4 regions of the Streptomyces sp. NPDC016459 genome follow, and region 1 is predicted to be linked to each of the others. Evidence: riboswitches for the same ligand, from Rfam matches in the RefSeq annotation. Region 1 holds a riboswitch; each other region holds the start of a gene.
The links. Region 1 has a riboswitch for cobalamin ahead of ABZ567_RS08685 (ribonucleoside-diphosphate reductase subunit alpha). Riboswitches for the same ligand answer to the same signal wherever they lie in the genome.
Positions count from the first base shown of each region.

Region 2: another riboswitch for cobalamin. It lies ahead of cobN (cobaltochelatase subunit CobN); the one in region 1 lies ahead of ABZ567_RS08685 (ribonucleoside-diphosphate reductase subunit alpha).
Region 3: another riboswitch for cobalamin. It lies ahead of ABZ567_RS23265 (energy-coupling factor ABC transporter permease); the one in region 1 lies ahead of ABZ567_RS08685 (ribonucleoside-diphosphate reductase subunit alpha).
Region 4: another riboswitch for cobalamin. It lies ahead of ABZ567_RS00295 (cobalamin biosynthesis protein); the one in region 1 lies ahead of ABZ567_RS08685 (ribonucleoside-diphosphate reductase subunit alpha).

Region 1 covers NZ_JBEYCR010000002.1:656,333-663,596, forward strand. The annotation lists gene ABZ567_RS08685 (ribonucleoside-diphosphate reductase subunit alpha) at 1-1,756, opposite strand, end outside; cobalamin riboswitch at 1,889-2,028, opposite strand; gene ABZ567_RS08690 (GNAT family N-acetyltransferase) at 2,077-2,577, opposite strand; gene mctP (monocarboxylate uptake permease MctP) at 2,677-4,302, opposite strand; gene ABZ567_RS08700 (DUF3311 domain-containing protein) at 4,299-4,562, opposite strand; gene ABZ567_RS08705 (LuxR C-terminal-related transcriptional regulator) at 4,686-5,669, opposite strand; gene ABZ567_RS08710 (MMPL family transporter) at 5,761-7,264, opposite strand, start outside.
Region 2 covers NZ_JBEYCR010000004.1:394,686-401,949, forward strand. The annotation lists gene ABZ567_RS14220 (serine hydrolase) at 1-295, shown strand, start outside; gene ABZ567_RS14225 (precorrin-2 C(20)-methyltransferase) at 314-1,804, opposite strand; gene ABZ567_RS14230 (precorrin-8X methylmutase) at 1,801-2,454, opposite strand; gene ABZ567_RS14235 (cobalamin biosynthesis protein CobG) at 2,451-3,794, opposite strand; cobalamin riboswitch at 4,149-4,300, shown strand; gene cobN (cobaltochelatase subunit CobN) at 4,376-7,264, shown strand, end outside.
Region 3 covers NZ_JBEYCR010000010.1:80,431-87,694, reverse strand. The annotation lists gene ABZ567_RS23290 (FtsX-like permease family protein) at 1-738, shown strand, start outside; gene ABZ567_RS23285 (PQQ-binding-like beta-propeller repeat protein) at 1,097-2,308, opposite strand; gene dhaK (dihydroxyacetone kinase subunit DhaK) at 2,704-3,696, shown strand; gene dhaL (dihydroxyacetone kinase subunit DhaL) at 3,723-4,343, shown strand; gene ABZ567_RS23270 (PTS fructose transporter subunit IIA) at 4,340-4,780, shown strand; cobalamin riboswitch at 4,818-5,054, shown strand; gene ABZ567_RS23265 (energy-coupling factor ABC transporter permease) at 5,083-5,781, shown strand; partial or broken gene ABZ567_RS23260 (energy-coupling factor ABC transporter substrate-binding protein) at 5,778-6,080, shown strand; gene cbiQ (cobalt ECF transporter T component CbiQ) at 6,426-7,175, shown strand; gene ABZ567_RS23250 (ATP-binding cassette domain-containing protein) at 7,181-7,264, shown strand, end outside.
Region 4 covers NZ_JBEYCR010000001.1:49,699-56,962, reverse strand. The annotation lists gene ABZ567_RS00300 (cobyric acid synthase) at 1-1,453, opposite strand, end outside; gene ABZ567_RS00295 (cobalamin biosynthesis protein) at 1,450-2,424, opposite strand; cobalamin riboswitch at 2,458-2,590, opposite strand; gene ABZ567_RS00290 (hypothetical protein) at 2,712-2,933, opposite strand; gene ABZ567_RS00285 (inorganic phosphate transporter) at 2,946-4,214, opposite strand; gene ABZ567_RS00280 (hypothetical protein) at 4,619-5,746, shown strand; gene ABZ567_RS00275 (hypothetical protein) at 5,987-7,264, shown strand, end outside.

The DNA of each region.
Region 1 (7,264 bases):
GCCAGTTCAGCTCCACGTCGTAGTGGTCCGGGTGCAGGACACCGCGGGCGGTGCGGGTCTTGTCCCAGGCGGGGACCGGGCCGTTGCGCTCGGCGAGGTCGGTGGAGGCCTCGTACGCGGCGAGCATGATCCGCTCGGCGATCCGGGTGGAGAGCGCGCGCGCCTCGGCGGAGTCGAACGGCAGCTTCAGCTGGAAGAAGACGTCCTGGAGGCCCATCGCGCCCAGGCCCACCGGCCGCCAGCGGGCGTTGGAGCGGCCCGCCTGCTCGGTCGGGTAGAAGTTGATGTCGACGACGCGGTCGAGGAAGGTGACGGCCGTGCGGACGGTGGCGTCGAGGCGCTCCCAGTCGATGTCCCGGGCGGTGGTGTCCACGAACGCGCCGAGGTTGACCGAGCCCAGGTTGCAGACGGCCGTCTCGCCGTCGTCGGTGACCTCCAGGATCTCCGTGCAGAGGTTCGAGGAGTGGACGGTGTGGCCGGGCTCGGCGGTCTGGTTGGCCGTACGGTTCGAGGCGTCCTTGAAGGTCATCCAGCCGTTGCCGGTCTGGGCCAGGGTCCGCATCATCCGGCCGTACAGGTCGCGGGCCGGCATCGTCTTGCGGGCCAGGCCCGCCGCCTCGGCCGCGCGGTAGGCGGCGTCGAACTCCTCGCCCCACAGGTCGACCAGCTCGGGCACGTCGGCGGGGGAGAACAGTGACCAGTCGGCGTCGGCGTTGACGCGGCGCATGAACTCGTCCGGGATCCAGTGCGCCAGGTTCAGGTTGTGCGTGCGGCGCTGGTCCTCGCCCGTGTTGTCACGGAGCTCCAGGAACTCCTCGATGTCCGCGTGCCAGGTCTCCAGGTAGACGGCGGCGGCGCCCTTGCGGCGGCCGCCCTGGTTCACGGCGGCGACGGAGGCGTCGAGGGTCTTCAGGAACGGCACGATGCCGTTGGAGTGCCCGTTGGTGCCCCGGATCAGCGAACCGCGGGCCCGGATGCGGGAGTACGAGAGACCGATGCCGCCCGCGTGCTTCGAGAGGCGCGCCACCTGGTGGTAGCGGTCGTAGATGGAGTCCAGCTCGTCCAGCGGGGAGTCGAGCAGGTAGCAGGAGGACATCTGCGGGTGGCGGGTGCCGGAGTTGAAGAGCGTGGGGGAGGACGGCAGGTAGTCCAGGCGGCTCATCAGGCCGTAGAGCGCGGTGACCTCGTCCAGGGCCCGGGTGCTGTCGTCCTCCGCGAGGCCGCAGGCAACGCGCAGCATGAAGTGCTGCGGGGTCTCGACGACCTGGCGGGTGATCGGGTGGCGCAGCAGGTAGCGCGAGTAGAGGGTGCGCAGACCGAAGTAGCCGAAGCGGTCGTCGGCGGCCTGGTCGATCGTCGCGTCCAGGCGGGCCGCGTGCTGGGCGACGAACTCGGCGGTGCGGTCGGCGATCAGGCCCTCGCGGTGACCGACGGCGACGGAGGCGGAGAAGGAGAAGGCGCCCTGGCCGGCCGCCTCGTCGGCGATGGTGACCGTGAGGAGCCGGGCGGCGAGCCGGGAGTACGCCGGGTCCTCCGCGATCAGGCCCGCGGCCGCCTCGGTGGCCAGCTCGCGCAGCTCCGCCTCGTCCGACGTGGCGTTGCGGCCGCGGAGCGCGGCGGCGGCGACCTTGCCGGGGTCGGTGTCGGGGAGATCGGCGGTGAGGTCGGTCAGGGTCCGCAGCAGCACGGTCCCGGGGCCGTCGCTCTCGACCGCGGAAGCCTCGGCGGACGCCGGATCGGCGGGCGCGATGGTCACGTGGGGGCTCTCCCTCGCTCGGCTCGGGGCCGCGGCGGGGGAAGGCGGGCACGCGGGCGTCCGTAACGCCGGACGCGACGCTTCCACCGGCCCACTCCGCGAGGCCCGGACGTCAGTGGCACCCGGAACGGACGGACCGGGTGCGCTGCCGGCAGGTCCTCGGACTCACCTCGTACGAATGTGATGCATTCGTACGAAGCACACCGTTGCGGGACAGTTCCGGATTCGCGCCGGATTCCCCTGCGTCGACAGCGAGCACGAGCATACATGTGGGGGGCTCCACTCATCGCACCCCCCACATGTTGTGTCGCCGCCCGGCTTCAGAACTCCAGGGCGTAGGTGAGCAGCAGAAGGCCGGGGGTCGGTTCCCAGTCCCGGTGGGGGGTGCGGACGAAGCCCAGGCGCTCGTAGATCCGGTGCGCGGAGAGCATCCGCACGTCCGTGGAGAGCACGATCCGCTCGCTCCCCGGCAGGGCCCGGGCGCGGTCGACGCAGGCCCGTACGAGGGCCTCTCCGACGCCCCGGCCGCGGGCCTCACGGGCGACGGCGAGCATCCGGAACTCGGCCTCGCCCGCGACCGCGATGTCCGCCCAGGGGGTGTCGCCGGTGGCGAAGGTCACCCCGCCGAGGAGCGTCCCCTCGGCGTCCTCGGCGACGAGCACCTCGCTCTCGCGCGCCCGCCGGGCGGTGTCCCGCAGGACCTCCAGGTAGAAGTCCTCCGCCCCGTGCTGCAGCAGCCCGTCGTTCAAGTAGGTGCCCGCGGTGAGTTCTCCGAGCGCCTCGTACTCCTCCAGCCGTACCGCCCTGATGGTGAAGTCCATGAGGGCAGTGTGCCTTCCCGGGGACGAGAAGGGGCCCGGGATTCCTGGTGGAGATCCCGGGCCCTTCGCGTGCGGCCGTGCGTGGGCCGGTGTGTGGGGTCAGCGCGTCTCGGCGGCGAGCTTCGGCATGTCGGTCTGCACGCCGGCGTCACCGGCGTCGGCCGTGTAGTCCGAGGGGGAGGTCTCGTCGATGCCCTCGGGGGCCTTGACGGCCTTGAGGACGAAGGTGAGGACGACCGTGACGAGGAGGTTGAGGACGAAGGCGGTGAGACCGATGTAGCCGATCTCGCCGATCCCCGGGATCTCGGCGGAGGAGCCGCCGAAGTGCTTCTGGGTCGGGCTGGCGACCCCGTACGCGGCGACCGTGCCGTAGAGCATGCCGACGGCCCAGCCGGCGAGCAGCGCCCAGCGATGGAACCAGCGGGTGAAGAGGCCGCCGACGAGGGCCGGGAAGGTCTGCAGGATCCAGATGCCGCCGAGCAGCTGGAAGTTGATCGCGACCGTCTTGTCCATGGTGAGGACGAAGGCGAGCGCGCCGACCTTCACGAGGAGCGAAACGATCTTGGAGACCTTGGTCTCCTGCGCCGGGGTCGCGTCCTTCTTGATGAAGTCCTTGTAGATGTTCCTCGTGAAGAGGTTGGCCGCGGCGATCGACATGATCGCGGCCGGGACGAGCGCGCCGATGCCGATCGCGGCGAACGCGACGCCCGCGAACCAGTCGGGGAACATCGTCTCGAACAGCTGCGGGATGGCGAGCTGCCCGTTCTTCACCTGGATGCCGGCGGCGATCGCCATGAAGCCGAGCAGCGCGAGCAGGCCCAGCATCAGCGAGTACAGCGGCAGGATCGTGGTGTTGCGGCGGATGACCTCACGGCTCCGGGACGACAGCGTCGCCGTGATGGAGTGCGGGTACATGAACAGGGCGAGCGCCGAGCCGAGCGCGAGCGTCGCGTACGTCCACTGGCCGGCCTCGCCGGGGACGAGCGACCCGCGCGGCTTGTCCGTCGCCGGGTTGGTCTGCGCGTAGGCCTCGCCGGCCTTGGCGAAGATCTCGTCGAAGCCGCCCAGCTTGATCGGGATGTAGATGATCGCCACCGCGATGACGATGTAGATCAGGGTGTCCTTGACGAAGGCGATGAGCGCGGGCGCCCGCAGGCCCGAGGAGTACGTGTACGCCGCGAGGACACCGAAGGCGATGAGCAGCGGCAGGTCCTTGATGAACCAGTGGGTGGTCTCGCCGCCGCCGACGCCCATCACGTCCAGGACGGCCTGGATGCCGACGAGCTGGAGCGCGATGTACGGCATGGTGGCGAGGATGCCGGTGACCGCCACCGCGAGGGACAGGCCCTTGGAGCCGTAGCGGCCGCGTACGAAGTCCGAGGTGGTGACGTAGCCGTGCTTGTGCGAGACCGACCAGAGGCGCGGCAGGAAGGTGAAGATCAGCGGGTAGACCAGGATCGTGTACGGCACGGCGAAGAAGCCGGCCGCGCCCGCCGCGTAGATGGCCGCCGGGACGGCGACGAAGGTGTACGCGGTGTAGAGGTCGCCGCCGAGCAGGAACCAGGTCACCCAGGTGCCGAACGACCGGCCGCCCAGGCCCCATTCGTCGAGGCTGTTCTCGTTCTCCGCCCTGCGCCAGCGCGAGGCGAGGAAGCCCATGACCGTGACGGCCAGGAAGAAGAAGATGAAGACGGCGAGTGCGACGCCGTTCACGCCGTCCTTCATCGCGCGTCACCACCCTTGCGGCCGCGCTGGTCGATCTGCCACAGCTTGTAGGCGACCATGGTGAGCACGGTGGAGACCAGCACCCAGAGCATCTGGTACCAGTAGAAGAACGGGATGCCGGCGAAGAGCGGTTCGGTCTTCGCGTAGGAGCTCACCCAGAGCATCGCCACGAACGGGGCGAACAGACAGAGTCCGATCACCACCCGCATGGGTGTGATGGTGGGTTGTTTCCCTTGTGTCGTATCTGGCGTGTCTGACATGGCGATTCCCGTCCCCTCGCTGATCACCTCGTTAATGGTGGGGAAATCTAGGGGACGGCCACGCTCCATGGAACCCCTGTCCGCATAACGGAAGTGATTCATGGGGCCGTCGGGGTCGCCGGGTCAGAGCCAGCCCTCCTTGGCGGCCCGTACGCCCGCCTCGAATCGGCTGCGCGCGCCGAGCCGGTTCATCAGCTCCGAACTCATCCGGCGCACGGTCCGCAGGGAGATCCCGAGCCGCCGGGCGGCGATGTCGTCCGTGCAGCCGATGCCGAGGAGCATGAGCAACTCCCGCTCCTGCGGGGAGAGGTCGTGCGCGTCCCGGCGCGGGGTCTCGCCGAACGGGGTTCCGGTGTCCCACAGGCGGTCGAAGAGCACCACGAGCGCGTGCACGAGCCCGGGGCTGCGGACTTCGAGGGCGCCCGCGCGCCCGTCCTCCGGGTCGACGGGGACGAGCGCGGCCTCGCGGTCGACGATCACCATGAGCATCGGGACCACGGGCACGGTCCGGGCCTCGCCGCCGAGTTCGCAGTACCAGCGGACGTACTCGACGGTCGGCGGGTCGTTGCGGAAGCTCTCCTGGTAGATCGACCGGATCCGCACGCCGCGTTCCAGGGCCAGTTGGTCGAGCGGCTGGCTCGCGTCCATCGTGTCGGGGAGCTGCGCCCCGCCCGGAAGGAGCGAGAGGCATTCGGTGCGGGCGTTCGCGGCCAGGTCCTCAAGCCGTTCGCGGACGTTGTCGAGGCCGGTGATGCGGTCCACGAGGTCGTGCCGGACGCCCGGTTCGGAGTGGTCGGCGTACGAGGCGAGGATGCCGGCCACGGCCCGGCCGGCCTGCTCGACCTGGCGTTTTCGTTTGCTCAGTTCGGCTTCGGCGCGGGACAGCAGGAAGGAGAATCCGACGTCCGGGTTGAAGGGCTCGACCTCGCCCGAGGAGTCGTCCATGAGGACGAGCTTGAGGTCCGCGAGGCAGGCGAGCGCCTCGCGGACCTCTGGTTCGGAGCGGCCGAGGTGGGCCGCCATCTCCGTCACGTCGTACTCGGGTCGCTCCAGGAGCAGGCGGTAGACGGCCTCCGTCGACTCCTTTATGCCGAGCGCCTCCAACATCCGTTATCTCCCCCGTCGTCACGTTCCGTCGCACGATCGATCGCGTTGGTGATCGCGGTCGTCGATGCTAAGCGCGGGACACTGTCTAGGTCTAGACCAATTGGGGTGAACTCCGGGGTACGGCGGCCGGTCCGGACGTCGGTCCGGACCCCGGTACGGTGAGCCGTCGGCCGGCCAGCGCGTCCAGCGTCGCAGCCATCGCGAACCCCGAGACGAGCAGCGCCAGTTCGACCTGCGGACCGATCCCGACGGCGAGCACCGCGAGCGCGCCCGCACCCGCCGCCACCGGACCGGCCCACGGCGGACCGCCCGCCGTCGAGGCCACCGCCCGGTCGACGGAGACGCAGAAGGCGAACACGCCCACGACGAGGGGGACCCAGCCCGTCACCGCGCCGGTGTCCGCGGGACCCCACTGCCACAGGACGGTGAGGGCGCCCGCCGAGGCGGTGGCGGCGAGCAGGGCGCCGGCCGCGGCGCGGGCGGCCGCGCCCGCCGCGGTGAAGGCCACGAGCACGCCGAACGCCGCCAGGGCCGCGGCCGGGACCGCGTACGGCAGGAGCCCGTACACCCCGTCCACGAGGTCGCGGTCCACCACACCCGAACCGCCGACGAGGACGGGACCGCCCGCGCCCGTACCGGCGGTTCCCAGACCGGCAGCCGTACCCGTGCCGCCGGGTCCCGCTCCCGCACCCGTGCCGCCGGGTCCCGCACCCGTACCTGCGCCGTCGGGTCCCGCGCCCGTACCTGCGCCGTCGGGTCCCGCGCCCGTACCCGCGCCGTCGGGTCCCGCGCCCGTACCCGCGCCGTCGGGTCCCGCGCCCGCGAGTGCCGACCGCAGGGCCGTCACCGTCGTGGCGCCCGCCGCCGTCATCGGTTCCTCCTCCGGTACGACCACGACCACCGCCGACCCGGCGCGGTGCCACCCGGCGTCCGCCGGCGCCGCCGCCAGCAGCACCCCCGGCACCCGGGCCGCCCGCGCGGCCACCGCCTTCGCGTCCACGCCCTCGGGCACGAGGACCTCCAGGGGGTTCAGCGTCCCCGTCGGCACCCCGGCCGCCGCGAGCAGGTCCAGACCGTCCCGGGCGGGACCGTTCGCCACCAGGGCACGGGCCTCCGGATTGCCCACCCTCAGCTGCGTGGCCGCGCCGGTCAGCAGGACGAGGAGCGTCAGACCGAGCGCGGCGGGGACGGCACGGGAGCGCCGGCCGGGCCGTGGCGCGTCGATCCGTGGCGTCTTCGAGCGGAGGACCGGCGCCAGGGTCAGGGCCGCCACCGTGCCCACCGCGCACACCGCGAGGCCCGCGATCCCGACCGAGCGCAGGAAAGCGGCCGGGAAGAGCGCGAGGACCGCACAGGCCGCCGCCCCCACCGCACCGCCCGCCACCGCGGACCGGGCCGTGGTCCCCGGCGGCTGCGCCCAGCGGTGCACCGCGAGCACCAGCGCCGTGACCGGCACCAGGTACACCACGACGAAGCTGATCTCGGTGAACCCGGCGACCGCCTCCACCAGGACCAGCGCCGCCACCGACGTCACCGCGGCGAGCAGCAGCGGGGCCAGGGCCCCGACCGGCGAGCGGAACGCCAGGACGAGGAGG
Region 2 (7,264 bases), on a different contig from region 1:
GCCCGCCGATCCCACCCCCGCGAAGGCCGCCGACGCCTACACCGGCACGTACGCCAACGACTACTTCGGCCCGCTCACGGTCGCGGCGGAGGGCGGCGGCCTGGTCCTGCGACTGGGACCGGAGCCCCAGTCGTACCGGCTCACGCACTACGACGGGAACACGTTCAGCTTCCCGACGCGCGGGGAGAACGCCGTCGGCCCCACCGGCGTCACCTTCTCCCCGGACGGGAAGACCGTCCGCGTCGAGTACCTGGACCAGGAGGGCCTGGGGACGTTCACCCGGAGCGGCTCGTAGCCGCTCCGGCAGCCCGGCTCACCCGTACCGGCGGGGCGTCCAGGTGATCGTCCGGCCGTCGGTCCGTTCCACCGCGCGCGTCTGGGACGAGCCGATGAGGAGCAGGGTGCGCATGTCGACCTCGGACGGTTCCAGGGTCTTCAGGGTCACCACGCGTACCGACTGCTCGGGGCCGCCCACGTCTCGGGCGACGACCACCGGGGTCTCGGGCGGGCGGAGTTCGAGCAGGAGGTCGCGGGCGGCGGCCACCTGGTGCGTACGGGACTTCGACCCCGGGTTGTAGAGGGCGAGGACCAGGTCGGCCGAGGCCGCGGCCCGCAGCCGGGCCTCGATGACGTCCCAGGGCTTGAGCCGGTCGGACAGCGAGATCGTCGCGTAGTCGTGGCCCAGGGGGGCGCCCGCGGCGGCGGCGGCCGCGTTGGCCGCGGTCACCCCCGGGAGGACCCGAACGGGTACGTCGGCGTACGCCGGTTCGCAGGCCACTTCGAGGACCGCCGTCGCCATCGCGAAGACGCCCGGGTCGCCGCCGGAGACGACCGCGACCCGGTGGCCGCGCCGGGCCAGGTCGAGCGCGAACTCGGCCCGCTCGGACTCCACCTTGTTGTCGGAGCCGTGCCGGATCTGCCCGGCGCGCAGGACCGGCACCCGGTCCAGGTAGGTGGTGTAGCCGACGAGGACGTCGGCGTTCACCAGCGCGCCGCGCGACTCGGGGGTGAGCCAGGGCGCGCCGGCCGGGCCGGTGCCGACGACGACGACCTCGCCCTGTTCCCGTACGGGAGGCTCCTGGTCGATACGGGAGGGCAGGACGGCGACGGAGAAGTAGGGGACGGACTCGGGGTCGACGTCGGACAGGCGCTCGGTCCGCTCGCCCCGCATGAACGCCCGCTCCACGTACCGGGCGTCGTCGAGCCGCCCGGCCCGCTCCAGGGCCCGCCGCACGGTGGGGAAGGTGCGGCCGAGCTTCATCACGACCGCCGAGTCGGTGCCCGCGAGCCGGGCCGTCAGCTCGTCCTCCGGCAGGGTGCCGGGAATGATCGTGAGGACCTCCTCCGCCTCGCACAGCGGCTCGCCGAGGCGGGCGGCGGCGGCGCTGACGGACGTGACGCCGGGGATGACGGTCGTGTCGTAGCGGTGCGCGAGCCGCTTGTGCATGTGCTGGTACGAGCCGTAGAACAGCGGGTCGCCCTCGGCGAGTACGGCGACCGTGCGCCCCGCGTCGAGGTGCGCGGCGAGGCGGGCCGACGCCTCCTCGTAGAAGTCGTCCAGGGCGCCCCGGTAGCCGCCGGGGTGGTCCGTGGTCTCCACCGTGAGCGGATACATCAGGCGCTCCTCGATGTGGTCCTCGCGGAGGTGCTCGGCGGCGATCGAGCGGGCGATGGAGCGGCCGTGGCGGGCCGAGTGGTACGCGATCACGTCGGCGCCGGCGATGGCCTTCACGGCCGCCACCGTCATGAGGTCCGGGTCGCCGGGGCCGAGGCCGACGCCGTAGAGCTTTCCGGTGGCGGTCACTGCTGGATCTCCGCTTCGTGGGCGATCGCGTTGATCGCGGCGGCCGTCATCGCGCTGCCGCCGCGCCGGCCCCGCACGACGAGGTGTTCGAGGCCGAGGTCCTGGGCGGCGAGGGCGTCCTTGGACTCGGCGGCGCCGATGAAGCCGACCGGTATGCCGAGGACGGCGGCGGGCTTCCCCGCACCCTCGGCGATCATCTGCAGGAGGTGGAAGAGGGCGGTGGGCGCGTTGCCGATGGCGACGACGGAGCCTTCGAGGCGGTCCCGCCACAGTTCGAGGGCGGCGGCGGAGCGGGTGGTGCCGAGCTCGGCGGCCAGGTCCGGCACGGACGGGTCCGAGAGCGTGCAGACCACCTCGTTGTCGGCGGGCAGGCGCCTGCGGGTGACGCCGCTCGCGACCATCTGGGCGTCGCACAGGATCGGCGCGCCGGCCCGGAGGGCGGCGCGGGCGCTCGCGACCACGCCGGGGGAGTAGGCGATGTCCCGCACGAGGTCGGTCATGCCGCAGGCATGGATCATCCGGACCGCCACCTGGGCGACGTCGGCGGGCAGGCCCGCGAGATCCGCCTCGGCGCGGATCGTGGCAAAGGACCGGCGGTAGATCTCCGCCCCGTCCTTCTCGTAGTCGAACATGGTGTCGCTCTCGCTCATCTCGTGTGGGACGTGGGGGGCGTGTGGTCGACAGGGGTACGGGCCGCTCCGACCGCTGCGGGCAGGGAGGCGCGGGGGGTGGGGACGCCGTCCACCAGATAGGTGTCGTCGCCGGTGGCGAGGACCTCGATCCAGTCGCCGTACGGGTGCCCGCAGCCGCGTGCGCACCCGGAGAAGTGCACGGGCACCGGCCCCGCGGGCACGGCGCGGGCGTCCGTCCGTACGTCGGCGAGGGACTTGGCGCACCCGGGCCGCCCGGTACAGACGGTGACCCCGGCGCCGGGGTCGTCGGACCGGGTGATCAGCCCGTACGCCGCGAGGCGGGCGAGCCGGGCGGCGGGTCCGTCGACGGCCGACCCGGTGCGGGCCGCTTCCGCCGGCGCGGTGGGGCCCGCTTCTGCTGCCCCGGTGGGGCCGGCTTCCGCAGAGCCCGTGGGGCCGACGACGACCGCCCCGCGCCAGGGCGTCAGCCGCACCTCGTCGGCCGGCAGCAGGGCCCGTAGCTGAGCGGCGGTCAGCCGGCCGAGCGGCGCGAGGACGTACAGCGCGTCGGCGCCGAGCACCCCGGGCGCCGGCGGACGGGACACGGGCAGCGGCGGTACGGGGAGGGGTACGGATTCGGCCGCGATCCCGGCGGCCGCCAGGGCGCGGGCCCAGTCCGGCACGTGCGCGTCGGGCAGTTCGCGGGGTCGCCAGGCCCCGTTGCCGGCCGCTTCGGCCGCGTCGAGGAACGCGAGGGCGGCGGCGAGGGCGGAGCGGACGGCGTCGGCGGCAGCGAGCCGCAAGACCTGCGGACCCAGTCGCACGAGGACGGATCCGTCCTCGTCTGCGACCAAGCTCACATCCCCGCCGAGCGGGGCCACGTCGCCGCGACCGTCGTCCAGGACGAACAGGAACCGTCCCGAGAGGGACGCCGCCCGGGGCTCGGCGCACAGTGCGGCGTCCAGTCCGCGCGCCCACAACTGCACGTCCGCGTGGCCGAGTCCGTCGAGTCCCGCGGTGGGCGAGGCGACGATGTTGCGGACGCGCTCGTGGGTGGGGGAGGGCAGCAGGCCCGCGTCCGCGAGGAGCGCCGCGAGCGCCGCCCCGCAGTCGTCCGCGAGGCCCCGCAGCTCCGCGTTGCCGCGCGAGGTGATGCTGATCCGCCCGTCGCCCAGGGTCTCCGCCGCGGCCGCGAGCGTCTCGACCTGATGAGACGTCAGACGGCCTGCGGGGAGCCGCAGTCGGGCCAGGCGGCCGTCCTCGGCGGGATGCAGGCGCAGCGCCCCCGGGCAGGCGTCGCCACGGTCCCGTATACGAGCTTCGCCCGGTTCGGGCGTCGTGGGTGGGGTGGGCGGCATGGCGGCGAGCATACCTACGGGGAACAGGGCGGCCACCGGGTGTGATCAGGCCGACGCCGCGACGGACGTGGGCGCGGTGGGCGGCCGGGCGGCCACGGGCCGAGCCGGCCGGGCGGTCGGCGCACCTACGGGAGGCCGGGCGGCCACGGGCGGGACCGGCCCGGCGGTCGGCGTACCAACGGGAGGCCGGGCGGCCACGGGCGGGATCGGCCCGGCGGTCGGCGTACCAACGGGAGGCCGGGCGGCCACGGGCGGGATCGGCCCGGCGGTCGGCGTACCTACGGGGCCCCGCCCCCTCGGCCGGTGTGATCAGGTCGACCCGGTGGCCCGTCCCGTCCCTCCGCGGCACGATCTAGGATGCAGATCGGCATGGGGTCCCCGGACCCCGGGGAGGAAGCCCGGTGAGACTCCGGCGCGGTCCCGCCACTGTGAGCCGGTCCGGCTGTGCGCAGCGACGCACTTCGGGGGCGGTGAGTCAGGAACTCCCTTCCCCAGGCTCTCGGCTTCGCCCGAGCAGGGGAGGCCCCAACCCATACGACCACCCGGGGCGCGGACAACCCCGAGGAAGGCCTGCGCTCGCCATGCTTCTGCTGCTGTCGCACTCCGACACCGACCTGCTCAGCGCCCGCGCGGCGAACGCTGCCTCGGCCGGCGGCCCGGTGGAGTACCGCTTCGCCAACCCCGCCCGTCTCCCCCTCTCCGACCTGCCCGCCCTCCTGGACGGCGTCGACCTCGTCGTCGTCCGGCTCCTCGGCGGTCTCCGTTCCTGGGAGGAGGGCCTGGACGCGGTCCGTGCCGCCGGAAGGCCCGTGGTCGTCCTCAGCGGCGAACAGGCCCCCGACGCACAGCTGATGGAGGCCTCCACCGTCCCCATCGGCGTCGCCACCGAGGCCCACGCCTACCTCGCGCACGGCGGCCCGGGGAACCTGGAGCAGCTGGCCCGCTTCCTCTCCGACACCGTCCTGCTCACCGGCCACGGCTTCGAGGCCCCGGCCGCCGCCCCCACCTGGGGCCCGCTCGACCGGACCGCGCGGAACGAGAGCGGCCCGACCATCGCCGTGCTCTACTACCGCGCCCACCACATGAGCGGCAACACCGGCTTCATCGGCACCCTGTGCGACGCGATCGAGGACGCCGGCGCGCGGCCGCTCCCGCTGTACGTCGCCTCCCTGCGCGCCCCCGAGCCGGAGCTGCTCGACACCCTCCGGGGCGCCGACGCCATCGTCACGACCGTCCTCGCGGCGGGCGGCACCAAGCCGGCGCAGGCGCAGGCCGGCGGCGACGAGGAGGCCTGGGACGCGGGGGCGCTCGCCGCGCTCGACGTGCCGATCCTCCAGGCGCTGTGCCTGACCGGTTCGCGGTCCGCGTGGGAGGAGAACGACGAGGGCCTCTCGCCGCTGGACGCCGCCAGCCAGGTCGCCGTGCCCGAGTTCGACGGCCGCCTGATCACCGTCCCGTTCTCCTTCAAGGAGATCGACGAGGACGGTCTGCCCGCGTACGTGGCCGACGCCGAACGTGCCGCCCGCGTCGCCGGGATCGCCGTCCGGCACGCCCGGCTCCGGCACATCCCGAACGCCGAGAAGAAGCTGGCGCTCGTCCTCTCCGCGTACCCGACGAAGCACTCCCGCATCGGCAACGCCGTCGGCCTGGACACCCCCGCCTCCGCCGTCTCCCTCCTGCGCCGACTGATCGCGGAGGGGTACGACTTCGGGCCCGCCGAGGAGCTTCCCGGCCTGGTCTCCGGCGACGGCGACGAGCTGATCTACGCCCTGATCGAGGCCGGCGGCCACGACCAGGACTGGCTGACGGAGGAGCAGCTCGCCCGCAACCCGGTCCGCATCCCGGCCGCCGACTACAAGCGTTGGTACGCGACCCTCCCCGAGGAGCTGCGGACGCACGTCGAGGAGCACTGGGGCCCGCCGCCCGGCGAGATGTTCCTCGACCGCTCCCGCAACCCGGAGGGCGACATCGTCCTGGCGGCCCTGCGGCGCGGGAACCTCCTCATCCTGATCCAGCCGCCGCGCGGCTTCGGCGAGAACCCGATCGCGATCTACCACGACCCCGACCTCCCGCCGTCCCACCACTACCTGGCCGCCTACCGCTGGATCGCCGCCCGCGCCGAGGACGGCGGTTTCGGCGCCGACGCCATGGTCCACCTGGGCAAGCACGGCAACCTGGAGTGGCTGCCCGGCAAGAACGCCGGCCTGTCCGCCGCCTGCGGCCCCGACGCGGCCCTCGGTGACATCCCGCTGATCTACCCGTTCCTCGTCAACGACCCGGGCGAGGGCACCCAGGCCAAGCGGCGCGTCCACGCGACCCTCGTCGACCACCTGGTGCCGCCGATGGCCCGCGCCGACTCGTACGGCGACATCGCGCGCCTGGAGCAGCTGCTCGACGAGTACGCGCAGATCTCCTCCATGGACCCGGCGAAGCTGCCCGCGATCCGCGCCCAGATCTGGACGCTGATCCAGGCCGCGAAGCTCGACCACGACCTCGGTCTCCAGGAGCGCCCGGAGGACGACGGCTTCGACGACTTCCTGCTGCACGTCGACGGCTGGCTGTGCGAGGTCAAGGACGCCCAGATCCGCGACGGCCTGCACGTCCTCGGCGGCGCCCCGGAGGGCGAGGGCCGCGTCAACCTGGTCCTCTCCATCCTGCGCGCCCGCCAGATCTGGGGCGGTACGCAGGCGCTCCCGGGCCTGCGCGAGGCGCTGGGGCTCGACGAGTCGGCCGCGACCCGCACCACCGCCGACGAGGCGGAGGCGAAGGCGCGCGAGCTGGTCGAGGCGATGGAGGCGGCGGAGTGGTCCGTGGACGCCGTCCCGACCGTGGCCGCCGCCTACGGCGCCGAGGTGCACGCCGTGCTCCGCTTCGCCTGTGAGCAGGTCGTGCCGCGCCTGGCCGCCACCACCGACGAGCTGACGCACGCCGTGCACGCCCTGAACGGCGGTTTCGTCCCGGCGGGCCCGTCCGGCTCGCCGCTGCGCGGTCTGGTCAACGTCCTGCCGACCGGCCGGAACTTCTACTCGGTCGACCCGAAGGCCGTGCCGTCCCGGCTGGCCTGGGAGACCGGGCAGGCGCTCGCCGACTCCCTCCTGGAGCGCTACCGCACCGACAACGGCGAGTGGCCGACGTCCGTGGGCCTCTCCCTGTGGGGCACCAGCGCCATGCGCACCGCGGGCGACGACGTGGCGGAGGCGCTCGCCCTGCTCGGCGTCCGCCCGCTGTGGGACGAGGCCTCGCGCCGGGTGAACGGCCTCGAACCCATCCCCCCGGAGGAGCTGGGCCGTCCGCGCGTCGACGTCACGCTGCGGATCTCGGGCTTCTTCCGGGACGCGTTCCCGCACGTCATCGGCCTCCTGGACGACGCCGTACGGCTTGTGGCGGCCCTGGACGAGCCCGCTTCGGAGAACTTCGTACGGGCGCACGCGCAGGCCGATCTCGCCGAGCACGGCGACGAGCGGCGCGCC
Region 3 (7,264 bases), on a different contig from region 1:
GAGCGGACCGTCCTTGACGTACTCGGCAGCCGTGACGCCCGGTGGAACAAGCCGGGAGAGGCCGTGCTCGGTCGGCGCACCGCCGCCGACCTGGGCCTGGAGCGGGGCCAGAGCGTCCTGGTGCGGTTCGCCGACGGCGCGGGCGTCGACCTGACGGTCAGCCAGATCTCGCCCGACGACCCGGCCCGCGGTGACTTCGTGGTCGCCCGTGACCTGGTCCGAGCCCATGACCCGGCCGCGCTCACCGACGACATCTTCGTCCCGGCGGGGCACAAGGCCTCCGCCACGATCCCCGGCACGGTCGTGCACGACGCCATGCGGTACGCCCTCGACGACTACAACACCGACGCCAAGCTCACCGACAGCCTGGCCGCCATGCTCATCGCCATCGCCGTCGGCTACAGCGTGATCGCCGTCGCCAACAGCATGGCCATGGCGGCCCACGGCCGTCGCCGCGACTACGCGGTGATGAGGTCCGCCGGCGGCACCGTCCGCCAGCTCCTCGGGCTGGCCGCCGGCGAGACCGCGGTGCTGGTGGCCGTCGGCGCGGGCCTCGGTGTCCTCGTGACACTGCCCCCACTGGCGGGCATGGCCTCCGGCCTCTCCCAGGCCACCTCGTCCGACGTCGGCCTGCACCTGAACAACGGAGCCGTCCTCACGGCGATCATCGGCACCCTGGTCGCGGCGGTCCTGGCGGGGGTGCTGGTCACCGGGAAGACCCTGCGGAAGACCGCCTAGCCACCCCGACGACGACGTGCCCGCCTGCCTGCGGCGGGTCGGGGCAGGGCCGGGGTCCGGATCGGACGTACGCGGTCGGCGTCCTCGCCCAGGGCGTTCCGCCCCGGCCACGGGCCTGACGTCCCTCCCCCGGGCTGTGAGGCCGGCGGGCCCGGTCGGTACGTTGCGGCCGCGGGCGCGGCCAGTCCCGACGCGCCGATACGGACAGGCCCGACGCCGCCGAGGGGGAGGCGCCCCCGACCGGCCGGAACGTTCGCAGCCCCCGCACACGCCCGACGGGGTGCCCGGCCGCCCCCGCACACGCCCGACGGGGTGCCCGGCCGCCGCCGGGCACCCCGTCTCAGCTGCGACCGCCAGGTCAGGCGTTGCCGAACGCGAGCAGGACGCCGCCCTGCGCGGGCGCGAACAGCCTCCCCTGCGCCGTCCCGAGCCCCGGCACGGTCCAGCCCCGCCAGTCGCTCTCCGCGACGATGTTCTCCATCGGATGCGGCTCCGCGGACAGCCGGTACGACCAGACCCTCTTCCCCGTCTGTTCCTCCAGGACCACCAGCTCGCCGGAGCCGTCGGCCACGTACACGTGCCCCCCGGCGACCAGGCGCACCGTCGCCGCCTGGCGCGGGCTCGTGTACGTCCAGCGCGTGGCGTATCCGGCGGTGGTGTCGAGGGCCTTCACGACGCCCCGGTTGGCGACGTACACCCGCCCCGTGCCGAACGCGGGCGTGGCGTCGGCGGGCAGCCTCCGCACCACGGCGCCCGTCCGGCGGTCGTAGGCGACGACGTTCGCGTCGTCGGCGAAGCTGTTCCGCAGCCACAGGGCGCCGTCGCCCAACGCGGTGGGGTTCCCGCCCGCCCCTGACCTGTCGGGCACGTCGTAGCGCCGCAGTTCCTTTCCGGTCGCCCGGTCCAGCTGCTGGTAGGCGAGATTGTCGAAGCCGATCCAGACGCCCTGGTCGTCGACGAGGACGGGGGCGAACCCGTTCTCGACGAGGGGGGCCTCCCACAGGCGAGCGCCGGTGTCGGCGCGCAGCGCGTAAGCCCTGCCCCGACCGTCCTGCGCGTAGACGACGTCGGCGTACCAGGCGGGCGGGTACTGGCAGAACCCGTTGCCGAGCTCCACGGTCCACTTCACGGTTCCGGTGGCGGGGTCCCACGCCCGTACCTGGCCGTCCATGGTCTGCGTGTAGAGCAGCCCCCCTCCGTAGGTGACGGTGGCGTTGGGCCGACTGGTCAGGAACCTCTGGGGCCACAGGGACCTGCCCGTAGCGGCGTCGAGCCCGACGAGTTCCATGCGCGGGCCGCCCTCGTCGCCCTGGTCGGCGTTGACGACGGCGAAGACCTGGCCGCCGACGGCCACGGGGGCCGACACGACCGACCCCAGGTCACGCTGCCACAGCTTCTTGAACGGCGGCTTCGCGGTGGCGCCCACGACCCGGCTGTCACCTCGCGCGTTGGCCCGGTACCCGACGGTGCCGCTCCGTACGGGCATCGCCGCGGGCCCTTCCGCCGACGGTACGGGCGACGCCGGCGGCGCGATCCCGAGCACCAGCAGGGCGCACGCCGTCGACGCCACCGCTCCCGCCCGCCACGGTCCTCGAAGCGCGGTCCCGTTCACATGACCCCCCACGGTCTTGCTGAAGTTGACGATCCGTCCGATCCACCTCGGACGGCCTCGCCCTCATACCCCCGCCCGTTGCTCCCATACACCCTCGGGAACGCACCTCGCCGTTCTCCGTGTGGGGAGCGGCGTCTTTCCGCACGGCGCATCCGACGTGCCGAGTGGCGCCGCAGCGGTCCTGTGCGGACCAGGGGGTGTCTGACACATGATCACCGCGCGGGGATGTGCATGCCCGGTCGCCTTGCCTTGCCGTACGGGCGTCGGCCCGTGAGTCTGGGTGGGTGCCGGGCCACTCCGACCTGCCAGGACCTGCACAGCGGCTTGTCTGTCCGTCTCATCAGGAGGTACTCATGAGGATGCTCATCAACGTTCCCGAGACCGTGGTCGCCGACGCGCTGCGGGGGATGGCGGCCGCTCATCCCGAGCTCACCGTCGACGTCGAGCGGCGGGTCGTGCTGCGGCGGGACGCGCCCGTGGCGGGGAAGGTCGCGCTGGTCTCCGGCGGCGGGTCCGGGCACGAGCCGTTGCACGGGGGGTTCGTGGGGCCCGGGATGCTGGCGGCCGCCTGCCCCGGGGAGGTGTTCACGTCTCCGGTGCCCGATCAGATGGTGCGGGCCGCGGCGGCCGTCGACAGCGGCGCCGGGGTGCTGTTCGTCGTCAAGAACTACACCGGTGACGTGCTGAACTTCGAGATGGCGACGGAACTCGCGGAGGACGAGGGCATCCAGGTCGCCAAGGTCCTCGTCGACGACGACGTCGCCGTGACGGACAGTCTGTACACGGCGGGCCGGCGTGGCACCGGCGGCACGCTCTTCGTGGAGAAGATCGCGGGCGCTGCCGCCGAGGAGGGCGCGCCCCTCGAACGGGTGGAGGCGATCGCCCGCCTGGTCAACTCACGCTGCCGGTCTTTCGGCGTGGCCCTGGGCGCGTGCACCACCCCCGCCAAGGGAAGCCCCACCTTCGACCTGCCGGCCGGGGAACTGGAGTTGGGCATCGGCATCCACGGCGAGCCGGGCCGTGAGCGGCGGCCCATGATGACCTCCCGGGAGATCGCGGACTTCGCCGTCGACGCCGTCGTCGAGGACCTCCGCCCGTCCGGGCCGGTGATCGCGCTGGTCAACGGCATGGGCGCGACCCCGCTCCTGGAGCTGTACGGCTTCAACGCCGAGGTGCAGCGCGTGCTGGGCGAGCGGCGCGTGCCGGTGGTCCGTACCCTAGTCGGGAACTACGTGACCTCGCTGGACATGGCCGGCTGCTCGGTGACGCTGTGCGAGGTGGACGAGGAACTCCTCCGCCTCTGGGACGCTCCCGTGCAGACGCCCGCGCTGCGCTGGGGTCGGTGAGACGAGGGATGGGAGAGGGGACCGGCATGACGGAGGACTTCGGCGCGGACTTCCTGGTGCGCTGGCTGACCGCGGTGGCCGAGGCCGTCGACCGTGAGGCGGACCGGCTCACCGAGCTCGACTCGGCCATCGGCGACGCCGACCACGGGGCCAATCTGAGGCGGGGGTTCACCGCCGTCACCGAGACCCTGGCCGAGGAGTCGCCGGCGACACCGGGCGCGGTGCTGACCGTCGCCGGACGGCAGCTGATCTCCACCGTGGGGGGCGCGTCGGGACCGCTGTACGGCACGCTGCTGCGTCGTACCGGCAAGACCCTCGGCGACGACGAGCGGGTCACCCGGGCACGGTTGGCGGAGGCGCTCGGCTCCGGCGTGACGGCCGTGTCGCAGCTGGGCGGCGCGCAGGCGGGCGACAAGACGATGCTGGACGCGCTCCTCCCGGCCGTGGAGGGCCTGCGGGAGTCGTTCGAGGCGAGCCGCGCCGCCGCCGAGGAGGGCGCTCTCGCGACCGTACCGCTGCGGGCGCGCAAGGGCAGGGCCAGCTATCTGGGTGAGCGGTCGGTGGGGCATCAGGACCCGGGGGCGACCTCGTCCGCGCTGCTGTTCACCGCGCTGGACGACACCGCGCGTGCGGAGGGGGCGTCATGAGCGGCGGGAGCCGGGGCGGGCCGGTCCGCGACGGTTCCGTGCGGGTCGGCATCGTGCTCGTCTCGCACAGTGCCGCCGTCGCGACCGCAGTGGCCGAGCTGGCCAGAGGGCTGTCCGGTGGCGGCGACCTGGCGCCGATCGTCCCCGCCGGCGGGACTCCGGACGGTGGTCTGGGGACGAGTTCCGGGCTGATCTGCGAGGCGGCGAAGGCCGCGGACCGGGGCTCGGGAGTGGCGATCATGGTCGACCTGGGGAGCGCGGTGCTCACCGTGAAAACGTTGCTCGCCGAGGGCGACGAGCTTCCCGAGGGCTCCCGTCTGGTGGACGCGCCGTTCGTCGAGGGCGCGGTCGCCGCGCTGGTCACGGCGAGCGCGGGAGCGGACCTCGACGCGGTGGTGGCGGCGGCGTCGGAGGCGTACGCCTACCGCAAGGAGTGACAGCGCTGTGTGAGCGAGAAGCCGCGCCGGGTGGCGACCGTGTTGTGATGTACCTGGTCAACACACTAGTGTCGCAGGGCCTTGGTGTTCGGGAAACCGGTGCAGTACCGGTGCGGCCCTCGCCACTGTGATCGGGAGGTCCGGCTCCACCCCCGCGGGATGTCACCCTCGGGGAAGCCACTGGACCGCGATGGGAGACCGTCGTGGTGTGGGAAGGCGGAGTCCGGGCGTATGACCGTCAGCCAGGAGACCGGCCAGGGTGCGTTGTCCATCCACGAGGTGCTGGAGAGGGTCTCCCAACCATGCATATAGCCGAGGGGTACCTACCCCCTGTGCACGCGGCCGCCTGGGGCGTCGCGTCCGCACCGTTCATCGTCCACGGGGTCCGCGCGCTGACCCGCGAGGTACGGTCCAACCCCGAGTCCACTCTTCTGCTCGGCGCCGCCGGCGCCTTCACCTTCGTCCTCTCGGCTCTCAAACTGCCGTCCGTGACCGGTAGTTGTTCCCATCCGACCGGTACGGGTCTGGGCGCGATCCTGTTCCGGCCGCCGATCATGGCGGTCCTGGGGACGATCACCCTGCTCTTCCAGGCCCTGCTGCTCGCCCACGGAGGGCTCACCACGCTCGGCGCGAACGCCTTCTCGATGGCGATCGTCGGGCCCTGGGCGGGTTACGGCACGTACCGGCTGCTGCGCCGGTCCGGTACGCCGCTGATGGTCGCCGTCTTCTTCGGCGCGTTCGTCGCCGACCTGTCGACGTACTGCGTGACCAGTGTGCAGCTGGCGCTCGCCTTCCCGGACCCGGGCAGCGGTGTGGCCGGGGCGCTCGCCAAGTTCGGCGGGATCTTCGCCGTGACGCAGATTCCGCTGGCCGTGAGCGAGGGCCTGCTGACCGTGCTCGTGATGCGGCTGCTCACGCAGTCCAGCAAGGGCGAACTGATCCGGCTCGGCGTCCTCGCCGGGCGGACGGCGGAGCAACGCGAGGAGGCGGCCGCGCGATGAGCCGGAACGCGAAGATCAACGCCCTGTTGCTGCTCGTCGTCGCGGCGCTCGCGGTACTGCCGCTGGCGCTGGGGCTCGGGGATCACAAGGAGGAACCGTTCACCGGGGCGGACGCGGAGGCGGAGACCGCGATCACGGAGCTCCGGCCGGACTACGAGCCGTGGTTCACGCCGCTGTACGAGCCGCCGTCCGGGGAGGTCGAGTCCGCGCTGTTCTCGCTCCAGGCGGCGCTGGGCGCCGGTGTCCTCGCGTACTACTTCGGTCTGCGGCGAGGGCGGAGGCAGGGCGCCGCACGGGCCGGGGCGACCGGGGCGGACGGGGCCGCCGGGGCTGCTGAGGCATCGGGGGTCGTCGGGCCTGCTGGGGTCTCTGGGCCTGCTGGGGCCGCCGGGCCTGCTGGGGCTGCCGGGGAGGTCGGGGTCTCCGGGGCTGCTGAGGCCTCCGGGGTCGCCGAGGCCGCTGAGCCTGCTGGGGCCGCTGAGCCCGCTGGGGCATCCGAGGCCGCCGGACCTGCTGCGGCCGCTGAGCCCGCCGGGGCGTCCAGGGCTGCCGGGGGCCTCGTGGACGGTGCGGTCGCGGCGCCCGGAGCCCGGGAGCCGGGCGGCCCGGGAGTTCCGGCCGACGGGCGGGACGCGTAGCCGCCGATGCTGCCGATCGACGCGGCGGCGCACAGCAGCCGCTGGCGCCGCCGTCATCCCGCCGAGAAAGCGCTGCTCGGCTTCGGTCTGACCCTGTGCGCGGTCTGTCTGCCGCCGTGGCCGGGGGCGGTGCTCGTGGCCGCGGTCACGCTCGGGGTGCTGCTCGGGCCGGCCGGTGTGCCGGGCCGGGCGCTGTGGCGGGCGTTCCGCGTCCCGCTCGGCTTCTGTGTCACGGGCGCGGTTCCGCTGCTCTTCGAGGTGGGCGGCGCCCGGGGGCTCGTCGCGTTCGCCCCGGGAGGTCCGGTCCAGGCGGTCGAACTGCTCCTGCGGACCGCGGCGGCTTCGCTCGGAGTGCTGTTGTTCGCGTTCACCACGCCGGTCTCCGACGTCCTGCCCCGGCTCGTCCGGGCGGGGGTGCCGGCGCCGGTGGTGGACGTGGCGCTCGTGATGTACCGGATCATCTTCCTGCTGCTCGACTCGCTGTCCAGGATCCGGCAGGCCCAGGCCGCCCGGCTCGGGCACACCACCCGGGCCGCGGCCTGGCGCTCGCTCGCCGGTCTCGGCGCGACGACGTTCGTCCGGGCCTTCGACCGGGCGCAGCGCCTGCAGTCGGGGCTCGCCGGGCGGGGGTACGACGGGACACTGCGGGTGCTGGTTCCCGGGTGCGTGCCGTCGCGCCGGTTCCTCGCCGCCACGGGCGCCCTGCTCGCGGGGCTCGTCGCCCTCACCCTCGTACTGGAAAGGTTCCTGCCGTGACGTCCGTGACGCCTCCGCCGCATTCGCCGCCCGCCTCCCTTGCGGCTCCCGTGGTGGAGCTGGTGAACGCGGGCTTCGCCTACGAGGAG
Region 4 (7,264 bases), on a different contig from region 1:
CGTGCTCCTCGATCAGGTCGCCCAGCCGGTCGAGCTGTTCCTCGCGCAGCGCCCCGAACGACGTGTCCGGCGCCGGCACGAACCGCCGCCCGGCCGCCGCCGCGACCTCCCGCAGGAACGCCCGCCGGAACCCGTCGCTCTCCAGGGAGCCGTGCCAGTGGGTGCCCCAGACGGAGCCGACCCGGCAGCCGTCGAGAGCGCGTCCCGTGTCATCGGAGAAGAACGGCTCCCCGCCGTCCACCGAGGCGACCCCGTGGTGGATCTCGTACCCCTCGGCCCGTTCCCCGAGCGCCACGCCGACCGGCCGGGCGAGGGTCTTACCGGGCGCGAACCGGACCCGTACGGGCAGCAGTCCGAGCGCGTCGACGGCGCCCGCCCGCGACTCGACCTGGTCCTCGATGTGCTCGCCGAGGATCTGGAAGCCGCCACAGATCCCGAGCACGGGCAGCCCCGCGGCCGCGCGGCGGGCCAGCTCGTCCGCAAGGCCCCGCTCCCGCAGCCACGCCAGCGCCCTGACCGTGCCGCGCGTGCCGGGCACGACGACGAGGTCCGCGTCGACGAGTTCCTCGGGCCGGTCGACGAACCGGACGACCACGCCCGGCTCGGCCGCCAGCGCGTCGACGTCCGTGAAGTTGGACATCAGCGGTACGGCGCAGACGGCGACCCGCAGGATGTCCGCGCCGACCGGCGGCGCCACGACGGACTCGCGGACGGTGCCGCGCAGCGACACCCGGAGGCCGTCCTCCTCGTCGATGCCGAGCCCGTGCGCGTACGGCAGGACGCCGAAGGTCCGGCGCCCGGTCAGCCCGTGGAGCATGTCGAGCCCCGGTTCGAGCAGGGTCACGTCACCCCGGAACTTGTTCACGAGGTACCCGGCGACGAGCGACTGGTCCTCGGGGCTCAGCAGCGCCGTCGTGCCGAAGAACTGGGCGAAGACGCCGCCCCTGTCGATGTCCCCGACCACGACCACGGGCAGCCGCGCGGCCCGGGCGATGCCCATGTTGACGATGTCCGTGCGCCGCAGGTTGATCTCGGCCGGGCTGCCCGCGCCCTCGCAGATCACGGCGTCGTACATGCCCCGGAGTTCCTCCAGGCACGCCATCACCGGCTCGAACAGTTCCTTCTGCCGTCCCCCGTGATAGCCCTTCGCGCTCAGTTCCCCCACCGGCTTGCCCATCAGGACGACCTGGCTGGACCGGTCGCTGCCCGGCTTGAGCAGCACCGGGTTCATCAGCGCGGTCGGTTCGACGCGGGCGGCCTGCGCCTGCATGGCCTGGGCCCGCCCGATCTCGGCGCCCTCACGGGTCACGAAGGAGTTGAGGGACATGTTCTGTCCCTTGAACGGCGCCACCTTCAGGCCCTTGCGGACCAGCCAGCGGCAGATGCCGGCCGTCACGACGCTCTTGCCGGCGTCGGACGTGGTCCCGGCGACGAGCAGCCCCCCACCCCTCATGCGTTCCTCCGCTTCAGCGCGCTCACGATCAGCCGGCCGCCCACGCAGGCGGCCAGGGTCAGTGCGGTGACCCGGCGGGACAGCCGGACCGCCCGGTCGATGTCGGCGACCTCGACGGGCCGCCCCTCCCCGTTGAGCACCGGCCGGTGTTCGACCCGGCCGGCGTACGAGAGGGTCCCCCCGAGCCGTACGCCGAGCGCGCCCGCGAAGGACGCCTCCACGGGCCCGGCGTTGGGACTGGGGTGCTGCGGGGCGTCCGCCCGCCAGGCCCGGACGGCCCCGCGCGGGTTCCCGCCGGCGACGGTGGTGAGCGCGGCCGTCAGCCGCGCCCCGGGCCAGCCGGCGAGGTCGTCGAGCCGGGCCGAGGCCCAGCCGAAGCGGCGGTGGCGGGGGGACTTGTGGCCGACCATCGCGTCCAGGGTGTTGACGGCCCGGAAGCCGAGCAGACCGGGCACGCCCGCGACCGCGCCCCAGAAGAGGGCGCCGACCACGGCGTCGGAGGTGTTCTCGGCGACCGATTCGACGACCGCGCGTGCCATCGCCGGTCCGTCGAGGGACTGCGGGTCGCGTCCGCACAGGTGCGGCAGCCGTTCCCGGGCCACCTCCAGGTCCCCCGCGGCGAGCGCCCCGCCGATCGCGCGGGCCTCCCGGCCCAGGGTCGTACCGCCGACGACGGCCCAGACGGAGGCGGCGGTCAGGGCCACGGCGGCGGTCGGCCGGTTGCGTACGGCCCGTGCGGCGAGCGCGCCCAGGGCGGCGGTGGAGCCGACGCAGACGGCGGTGTGCAGGGCGCCCCAGCCTCGGTGGTCGTGGTGGAGGCGCTGTTCGACCGCGGCGGCCGCCCGGCCGAACGCGGCGACGGGGTGTCCACGGCGGGGGTCTCCGACGAGCAGGTCGACGGCGAGACCGGCGGCCGCTCCGTACGCGAATCGGTCCGGGGAGAGGCGGCTGGTTCTTCTGCGGCCGGGCATGGCGCATGTCCTCACTCAGGGTCCGCGCCCTGGATCGACGTGACCGGCGGCGAGAGTTCCTGACTCCCGGACCCCTTGGATCCGGTCACAGTGGCGGGACCGCGCCGGATTCGCACCGGACTTCCTCTGCTGCCGCCGTAATGGCCTCGGCAGTCCACCACGCCCCGAGAACAGCCGTCAACTCACCTTGACCTGCACCGCGTCACTGTGCGAAGCGCCACAGACACGACGGCCGGGCGGCCCGTACCCGAAGGTACGGACCGCCCGGCCGGTGTCCTGCGGGACCGTCAGACGACGATCAGGTAGATGCCGTACGCGACGGCCGTGAGGCACAGGGCGAAGCACGCGTAGGCGCCGGTGCGGGCCAGGGCGGCGGAGCCTCCCTGCGCGGCGGCCTGCTCCTGCTTGGAGAGGCCGATGATGCCGAGGGTGAAGAGGCCCACGAGGGCGACGGTCGCCACGAGGCTGACTCCGAAGACGGAGCCGAGGGCTGCCCAGTCGATCTTCATGTCGTTCGTTCCTTAGACCGTTGCGGCGGGGGCCGGGGGAGCGGCCGGGTCGGTGGGAGCCGGCGCGGGGATGGTGGTCTTGAGGTCCTCGTCCGTGACGGCGGCGACGGAACCGGCCGGCGGCGGCGGGGTGACGGCCGCCATGGCGGTGGTCACCACACCCGCGGGCTCGGCGTCGAGGTCGTCGGCGGTGACGTTGTGGTGGTCGACCGGCTTGCGGCGGGAGAGCGACCAGATGACGGCCGATCCGCCGACCAGCAGGACCGCGACGGCGGCGATGCCCCAGGGTCCCTGCTTGGTGAGGAACTCGGCACCGGCGCCGACCAGGCCCGCGGCGGGCAGGGTCAGACCCCAGGCGACGAACATCCGGGTCGCGGTCGACCAGCGGACGACCCCGCCCTTGCGGCCGAGACCGGCGCCCATCACGGCACCCGAGCAGGACTGGGTGGTGGAGAGGGAGAAGCCGAGGTGCGAGGAGGCCAGGATGACCGTCGCGGCGCTGGTCTGGGCGGCGAAGCCCTGCTGCGGCTGGAGGTCGGTGAGGCCCTTGCCCATGGTGCGGATGATGCGCCAGCCGCCGAGGTAGGTGCCAAGGGCGATCGCGACGCCGGCGGAGACGATGACCCAGAGGGGCGGGTTGGAGCCGGGGGCGACGACGCCCTGGGTGACCAGGGCCAGGGTGATGATGCCCATCGTCTTCTGGGCGTCGTTGGTGCCGTGGGCGAGGGAGACGAGACCCGCGGAGGCGATCTGGCCGACCCGGTAGCCCTTGGCGGTGTGCTTCTCGTCGGTCTTGGCACCGATCTTGTACGTCAGCCGGGTGGCCAGCATCGCGGCGAGACCGGCGACGAGCGGCGCGGCGATGGCCGGGATCAGGACCTTGGTGACGATGGTCGGACCGTTGACCGCGGACCAGCCCGCCGACATGACCGCGGCGCCGATGAGGCCGCCGAAGAGCGCGTGGGAGGAGCTGGACGGCAGGCCGAGGAGCCAGGTCAGCAGGTTCCACAGGATGGCGCCCACGAGCGCCGCGAAGATCACTTCTGTGCGAATGCCCTCTTCGTTGATGATCCCGCCGGAGATCGTCTTGGCGACCTCCACGGACAGGAACGCGCCGACGAGGTTCAGCACGGCGGACATGGCCACCGCCGTCTTCGGTTTGAGAGCGCCGGTCGAGATGGTCGTGGCCATCGCGTTCGCGGTGTCGTGGAAACCGTTCGTGAAATCGAACACGAGAGCTGTCACGACCACAATGGCGAGCAGCAGCGTGATGTGTTCCATTTACCCAGGCAATCGTTTGACGTCAGTGGCTAGCCGAACGTAGGCAACCTGAGTGAACGGAAGGTGAACTGGGTCGGGCGTTGTGGTGTCCCGATCCGGTGTCAAGGGATTCCGCTTACGGTCCGGGCGCGCGAGCCGTCCACGATGCGGGCACCCGCAACCCCGGGTAATCCCGGCTTTCACCAGGCATAGGCGACCTGCCCCGGTTCCTCCCCCGCCACCCGGTTCCGCTCCCTGGACCGCGCCACCCGACCGGGCGACCCCACGAAGGAGACCCATGTCACTCCCCGGAGTGGCCCGGAGGGGTCGCGTCACTCAACGCAGTGGCCGGAAATGATCCCTGCCTCCCCCCGCACGGGTCCGTCCGGTGGCAGCTCGGGCCCTCCCTGCCGAGACTGGGGAGCGTGCGCCCGGCTACAGCGACGGCAGCAGCCGTCACCACCCTGCTCGGTGTCGGCGCGGCCGCGGTCGCGGCCGGCCGGTACGCCAGCGACGTCGCCCTCAAGGCGCCGTCCGGACCTCCCCTGCCCGGGGACCCACGACTCACCGTGCACACCGTCGGCCCCGAGCGGATCACCCTCACCCGCAGCCTGGCCTCGCTGCGCCCCGGAACGTACGGCCTCGAAGGCCCCCGCCTCCACGCCGTCGTCGGCCCCGTCCTCGACCGGGTCCCGCACACCGCCGACACCGTCGTCCGGCGGCTGGAACGGGTCGAACTCGGGGCGCTCGGCCCCGGCGCCCGCGTCCGGTTCACCCCCCAGCTGCACCGCGGCACACCGCTCGGCGCCCTCGGGCTCGCCCACGAGGACGTCGAGATCCCCGGCGAGCTCGGCCCCCTCCCCGCCTGGCTGGTGCCCGGTCCCCGCCCGACCTGGGTGATCGCCCTGCACGGCCTCGGCACCACCCGCGAGCACCCGCTGAACGTCGTCCCCTTCTACACGCGCCGCAGGGTCCCCGTCCTCCTCCCCGCCTACCGCGGCGACGAAGGGGCGCCCGCCGTCCGGGACGGCCTGGCGCGGTTCGGCGACTCCGAGTGGCGCGACGTCGACGCGGCCATCCGCTACGCCGTCCGCCGGGGCGCGGACTCCGTCGTCCTGCACGGCTGGGGGACCGGCGCCTCCATGGCCCTGCGCGCCGCCGCCGAGTCGGGGGTGCGCGACCGGATCGCCGGCCTCGTCCTCGACTCCCCCGTCCTGGACTGGGAGGCCACCGTCCGCAACCTCGCCGCGGCCCGCCACGTCCCGGCGCCGCTGCTCCCGCTCGCCGTCCGCGCCGCCCAGGGCAGGACCGGCCCGCACGGCGATCTGCTCAGGGCCGCCTCGGCGCCCGACGCCCTGCGCGTCCCGGTCCTCCTCCTGCACGGCCCCGACGACACCATCGCCCCCTGGGAACCGTCCCTCGAACTCGCCGCCCGCCGCCCCGACCTGGTCTCGTCGCAGACCGTCCGGCACGCCCCGCACGCGGCCATGTGGAACGCGGACCCCGTCCGCTACGAGGAGTGCCTGCGCCGCTTCCTCACACCGCTCCTCTAGAACGGGCCCGGCACCGCGCCCGGAACCACCTGCGGAACCTTCCGCCGGAGCCTCCACCGGGCCCTGCACGAGGCTCCCTCCCCGCGCCCGTTCCGGCGGGCCGGTCCATTCCGATTGGGTTTTCGGGCCGTCAGCGGGAAGACTGCCCCCGTGACGTCTCGAAAGCCCGATGAACCATTGGCGCGCAACTCCAGACTCCGACTCGTCCGCCCACGGGCCCTCGCCACCGCCCGACGGGCCGTGACGACCCGGCGCACCCGCCCGGCGCCGCGGCCGCCCGAGGGCACTCCGCCCCGCGCGGAACTCGCCCGCCAGGCCCGGCAGGTCCTCGCCGACGCCGTACGGATCGCCCGCTGGGCCGCCGTCGAGCGCGGCGCCGACGCGACCCCCCGCACCGGCTCCGGGCCCGTCACCGCCCAGGAACGGGCCGCGGCCGCGCTGGACCTGACGCCCGGCCAGATCCGGGCCGGCTGGGACCGCGCCCGGCTCGCCGGGCTCGTCGAGCTCCACGGCGACACCGCCCGCCCCGGCTGGCGGCTGCACGCCTGGGATCGCGACGACTCCGCCGTACTGCGCGGCTGGGTCGCCCTCTTCGACGCCTGGTCCCTGGTCCACCCGGCTCCCGAGGGTGTCGAGCCCAGCGCCGTCGCCGAGGTCGTCGAGGCCGTCCCGCAGGTGCTCTCGCTGCTCCAGCTCTCCCAGGGCCCGGTCCTCGTCCCCGCCCTTCTCGACCTGCTCGGCCAGCGCGTGGAGGAGCTCCGCGAGGAGCGGTGCGAGGTCCCGGCCGCCGACCCGGCCCCCGAGGCCGCCGGCGCCCTCGCCGCCGACCCGGCCCCCGAGGCCGCCGGCGCCCTCGCCGCCGACCCGGCCCCCGAGGCCGCCGGCGCCCTCGCCGCCGACCACGGCACCGAGGGGCTTCCGGCCCTCCTCGACTGGGCGCTCGAAGGCCTGGCGGCCGTCGGCGCGCTCACCCTCGACGCCGGTGCGGAGGGGCGACACGCGACCCTCACCCCGCTCGGCAACTGGGCGGTCTGGGTCAAGCTGGAGCAGATCTGCGTCGCCGCGCAGAGCCCCGCCGGCAACATCGAGCAGTCCGCGGGGGACATGCTCCGCGGCTGCGCCCGGCTCACCCCCGGCCCGGCCCGCGCCGAGTACCGCGCCTGGCTTGCGGCCCGCACCCTCTCCAGCGCCGTGAGCGAACTCCTCACCGTCGCCCGGGGTGAGGACGCCCTGCTGCGCGGCCTCGCCTTCGAGGCGCTCCGGGTCGTCGGAGCCCCCGCGGAGGCCGAGGTGCGGGCCACCGTCGCCGAACCCTCGCTGCGGCCGTACGCGCTGCTCTGGCTCGCGGAGTACGAGGGCGCCGACCCCGACGACGCCCAGGAGGTCCTCACCCGCGAGGAGTCGACCTGGCTCTGGGTGGACACGGCGGCGGCCGTCGCCGACCACGGTGAGAGCGAACTCCTCGTCCGGCACCTCGACTCCGCCGTGCAGGGCACCGTCCCGGCACTGCTCGACGAG